DNA from 2 places in the Streptomyces sp. SAS_281 genome. Region 2 is predicted to be linked to the other one. Evidence: riboswitches for the same ligand, from Rfam matches in the RefSeq annotation. Region 2 holds a riboswitch; the other holds the start of a gene.

Region 1 (2,381 bases), on a different contig from region 2:
CTCGTCGGCACCGGCACCGGGGCGACCGGCTGGCTGCGCTCGCTCTGGCAGGAGCGCCGCAGCACCCTCCCGCTGCCCGGGCCCGCCGACCCCCGGCTGCTCTGGTTCGTCCGGGAGGCGTGGCCCTCGCCGTCGACCGGTACGTCGTTCGTCTCGGGCGAGCTGGGGCCCGGGCAGGGGCTGCGGCTGACCGTGGAGTCGGACCGTGTGGTGGTGTTCGGCGACGGCATGGAGGCGGACGCGCTGGAGCTGACGTGGGGGCAGAGCGTACGGCTCGGCGTCTCGGAGACCTCGCTGCGGCTGGCGGTATGAGGGCGGGGCGGACGGGGCACGCCCCCGTAGGCTCGACGCCCACCGCCCCCTCCGAAGGAGCACCATGGCCACCGGGAACCCCCTCGCCCCGTCCCGCAACACCCAGCCACCCAAGGCTCAGGCGGCGCTGGGCGTCGGCGTCGTCGTGCAGGACGCGCGGGGCCGGATCCTGCTCGGCCGGCACCACAGCGGCACCTGGGAGCTGCCCGGCGGCAAGGTCGACCCGGTGCCGGAGTCGGTCGCGGCGGCGGCCGTGCGGGAACTGCGCGAGGAGACCGGGCTGACCGTCCCCGAGGACGAGGTCACCGTCTTCGCGATGCTGCACGACGCCCTCGGCGGGATCAACCGCGTGACGATGGCCGCCCTGGTGCGCGTGGACACCGGCACGGCGCGCGTGACGGAGCCGCATCTGATCAGCACCTGGGAGTGGACGCCGCTCGACGCGCTCCCGTCGCCGCTCTTCGATCCGTCGGCGCAGATCCTCGCGGCCTGGCGCCCGGACCTCGGCATCCCGCACCCGCCCGTGCACTGCCTTCCCGTCGCACCCGAAGATGCCCAGGTGAAGCCCTAACCGCATTAATCGTTTGCCTAGGGGTCATAGGCAGAGTTAGCTTCGTGTCCATGAAGGCCCTGACCGAGCAGGACATCCGCTCATCGTTCGTGAATTGCTCCAAGGGGGAGGCCAAGCGTCTGCCGCTCCCCCGCGACTTCGAGGAGCTGCCGTGGGACGACCTCGACTTCCTCGGCTGGCGCGACCTGTCCGCGCCGGGGCGCAGCTACATCGTCACCGAGCACGAGGGCGAGCCCGCCGGGATCTCGCTGCGCTTCCCGTCCCAGCAGCGCGGCTTCCTGCACCGGAGCATGTGCTCGCTCTGCCTGACCACCCACCCCGGCGGCGGGGTCTCCCTGATGACCGCCCGCAAGACCGGGCCCGCCGGGCGCGACGGCAATTCGGTCGGCCTGTACATGTGCACCGACCTGGCCTGCTCGCTGTACGTGCGCGGGAAGAAGGCGGTGGCCTCGGGGGCCCGGTTCAAGGAGAGCCTGAGCACGGAGGAGCAGATCGCCCGCACGGCCGACAACCTCCGCGCGTTCGTGACGAAGCTCTTCGGCTGAGCTCGACCGGGACCGGCCGACCCCCGCGACGACGTCGCGCAGGCCGGCGCTATTCTGGCCGCCACACCGGACACGGGGTGCCCCGTACGAGGGCTGAGATCACACCCGTCGAACCTGAACCAGTTAGCACTGGCGGAGGGATGTCTTCATGTCGTTGCCGCATGCCCAGGACGAGCGCGTCGCTTTCGGCGGGCGCATGCCCACCGCCCCCGGCGATCTGCGCATCGAGGCGCACGGGATAGCCCCGGTCCCCGAGGACCGCCGCTACGGCCGGGCGGGCCGGCTGTTCACCGTCTGGTTCGCGCCCAACCTGACCATGACCGGCGTCTTCACCGGCACCGTCGGCATCGCGCTCGGCCTGGACTTCGCGACGGCTCTCGCCGCCGTCGTGCTCGGCACCCTCGCCGGCGCCGCGCCGACCGCGTATCTGGGCACCTGGGGCAGCCGCACCGGATCCGGGCAACTACCGCTCGCCAGGCTGGCGTTCGGGCCGGGCGTGGTACTGCCGGGCGCGCTGCAATGGCTGTCGTCCATCGCCTGGGACGCCCTGATCGGCCTGTTCGGCGGGGACGCGCTGGCACAGCTGTGCGGCTGGCCGTTCTGGCTGGGGGTCCTGGTGATGATGGCCGCGCAGGGCGCGCTCGGGGTGCTGGGTTACGAGGTGATCCACCGGCTCCAGACCGTGATGACCTTCGCCCTGGCCGCGGCCTTCGCGGTGCTCGCCACCAAGCTCCTGCGCGGGGTGGACCCGGTGACCGCCTCGACCGTGCACGGCGCGGACCGGGCCGGGGCGTTCGTCCTGACCTGCACCATCGCCCTGAGCCTGGCACTGTCCTGGGCGCCGTACGCGAGCGACTTCAGCCGCTACCTGCCGCGCGACACGTCCCGGGCGCGCATGTTCTGGTGCACGCTGGGCGGGATCAGCGTCTCCTTCGTGGCGGTCCAGACGATCG
Region 2 (2,381 bases):
GCGCGTTGTCGGGGGACGCGGGGCGGAGGCCGGCGCGGGTCTCGGTGAGCGGCAGCTCGGTGATGCCGGGCACCAGCTCGTGGGCGTCGCGCAGCAGCTCGTAGACCCCGCCCGCCGTGACGGTGGTGTCCCAGCCCATCTCCTCGGTGGTGGCGCCGACGACCAGCTCACCGTTTGCGCGCGGCACGAGATAGACCTGGCTGCCCCGGACCACCGCGCGCACGGTGCGCGAGAGGAAGGGGGCGTACGCCGGGGGCACGGTGAGGCGCAGCACCTGGCCCTTGACCGGGCGCACCGGAGGCAGGGCGTGGGCGGGCACCCCGGCGAGCCGGCCGCTGAGGCTGCCTCCGGCGAGCACGACCTGGCCGGCGGCCACCTCCGTACCGTCGTCGAGCACGGCACCCACGGCCCGGTCCGCGACCACGGAGAGGCGGTCGGCGCGGCGGCGGTGGAAGACCACGCCGGCCCGTTCGCACGCGGTGAGCAGCGCGGCGGCGAGGCGGCGCGGGTCGACCTGGTGGTCGCCGTCCACCCGGAGGCCGCCGCGCACACCCGGCGCGAGCATCGGTTCCAGGCGGCGGCACTCTCGCCCGGTCAGCCACTCCGACTCCAGGCCGGAACGGCGTTGCAGCTCGTGCAGTTCGCGCAGATGGGCGCGGTCGTCGGCGTCGAGCGCGACGGCCAGGGTGCCGCAGGCGCGGAAACCGATGTCCTGCCCGCTCGCCTCCTCCAGTTCGGCCGTGAACGACGGATACCGCCGGGCGGAGGCGAGGTTGAGCCCGAGCAGCGTCTCCTCGCCGTAGTGCAGTTCGGTGACGGCGGCCAGCATCCCGGCCGCCACCCGGGCCGCTCCGCCGCCCGGTTCGGGGTCGGCGAGCGCGGTGGACAGGCCGCGCCGCGCGGCCCGCCAGGCGGTCACCAGACCGATGACGCCGCCCCCGATGACGAGGACGTCGGACCCTTCGGTGGGATGGGTGCGCATGGGCGTCCAGCCCCTCCCTTCGCCGGCATGACCCGGATCAGGTTCGTACGGTCGGAGGCCGCCAGCCTCCCTCTCAGCCCGGTGCGCCCGGGCTCCCGCGTGTCTTACGGTGGCCACCCTAAACCCCGTCCCCCTGGGCCGGGCGGGGCGCCCTTTCCTGACGCTCGGTCAGCTACGTAAGGTGGACGGGTGAGCGAGCAGCAGCGGGCAGAGCGGACCGAACGCCGGGTCGTCGTCGCGGGCGCGGGCATGGCGGGCGTGCAGACCGCCGTCGCCCTGCGGGAACAGGGCTTCACCGGCCCCGTCACGCTGATCGGCGCCGAACCCCACCAGCCCTACGACCGCCCCCCGCTGTCCAAGGCGGTGCTGCTCGGCAAGGCCGAGGAGTCCGCCTTCGACATCGACTTCGAGGCCCTGGGCATCGCCCTGCGCCTGGGCTGCGAGGTCACCGGGGTGCGCGCCGGCGACCACGAGCTGGACACCTCCCGGGGCCCGGTCCCCTACGACGTCCTGGTCCTCGCCACCGGCGCCGAACCCGTGGCCCTGCCCGGCTCCGACGGCGTCCCCGGCGTCCATCTGCTGCGCACCCTCGACGACGCGGCCCGGCTGCGCCCCGTCCTCGAAGCGGGGCACCCCGTCGTGGTCGTCGGAGCGGGCTGGATCGGCGCCGAGTTCGCCACCGCCGCCCGCGCCGCCGGCTGCGAGGTCACCGTCGTGGAGGCCGCGGACCGCCCCCTGGCCGGCGCCCTGCCCGCCGAGGTCGCCGCCCCGATGGCCGCCTGGTACGCCGAGAGCGGCGCCCGGCTCCTCACCGGGGCGCGGGTCGCCCGCGTCGAGCCCGGCACCGTGGTCCTCGCCGACGGGCGCACCCTCCCGGCCGGTGCGGTCGTCGTCGGCATCGGCGCCCGCCCCGCCACCGGCTGGCTCGCCGGCTCCGGCATCGCGCTCGGGCCCGAGGGCTCGGTGACCGCCGACGCGGCGCTGCGCACCTCGCTGCCCGATGTGTACGCGGTCGGCGACTGCGCCTCCTTCCCCTCGGCCCGCTACGGCACCCGCCTGGTCGTCCACCACTGGGACAACGCCCTCCAGGGACCCAGGACCGCCGCCGCACACATCGCCGCCGCCGGGGACCCGGCGGACATCCCGCCCTACGACCCGGTGCCCTACTTCTGGTCCGAGCAGTTCGGCCGGTTCGTGCAGTACGCCGGACACCACGCGGACGCGGACACCCTGCTGTGGCGCGGCGATCCGGCCGAGCCCGCCTGGTCGGTGTGCTGGCTGCGCGACGGGGCCCTGGTCGCGGTGCTCGCGGTCGGCCGCCCCCGCGACCTGGCCCAGGGGCGCCGGCTCGTCGAGGCGGGGGCCCGGCTCGACGCGGAGCGGGCCGGGGACCCCTCCG

The links. Region 2 has a riboswitch for thiamine pyrophosphate ahead of thiO (glycine oxidase ThiO). Riboswitches for the same ligand answer to the same signal wherever they lie in the genome.
Region 1: it holds a riboswitch for thiamine pyrophosphate, as region 2 does, so the genes downstream of both, ACN6LM_RS11750 (purine-cytosine permease family protein) here and thiO (glycine oxidase ThiO) in region 2, are expected to answer to the same signal.

The regions. Positions count from the first base shown of each region.
Region 1 covers NZ_JBMNDO010000024.1:7,406-9,786, forward strand. The annotation lists gene ACN6LM_RS11735 (hypothetical protein) at 1-312, shown strand, start outside; gene ACN6LM_RS11740 (nucleotide triphosphate diphosphatase NUDT15) at 377-883, shown strand; gene ACN6LM_RS11745 (FBP domain-containing protein) at 934-1,428, shown strand; TPP riboswitch at 1,492-1,586, shown strand; gene ACN6LM_RS11750 (purine-cytosine permease family protein) at 1,577-2,381, shown strand, end outside.
Region 2 covers NZ_JBMNDO010000167.1:492-2,872, reverse strand. The annotation lists gene thiO (glycine oxidase ThiO) at 1-982, opposite strand, end outside; TPP riboswitch at 980-1,091, opposite strand; gene ACN6LM_RS35455 (NAD(P)/FAD-dependent oxidoreductase) at 1,172-2,381, shown strand, end outside.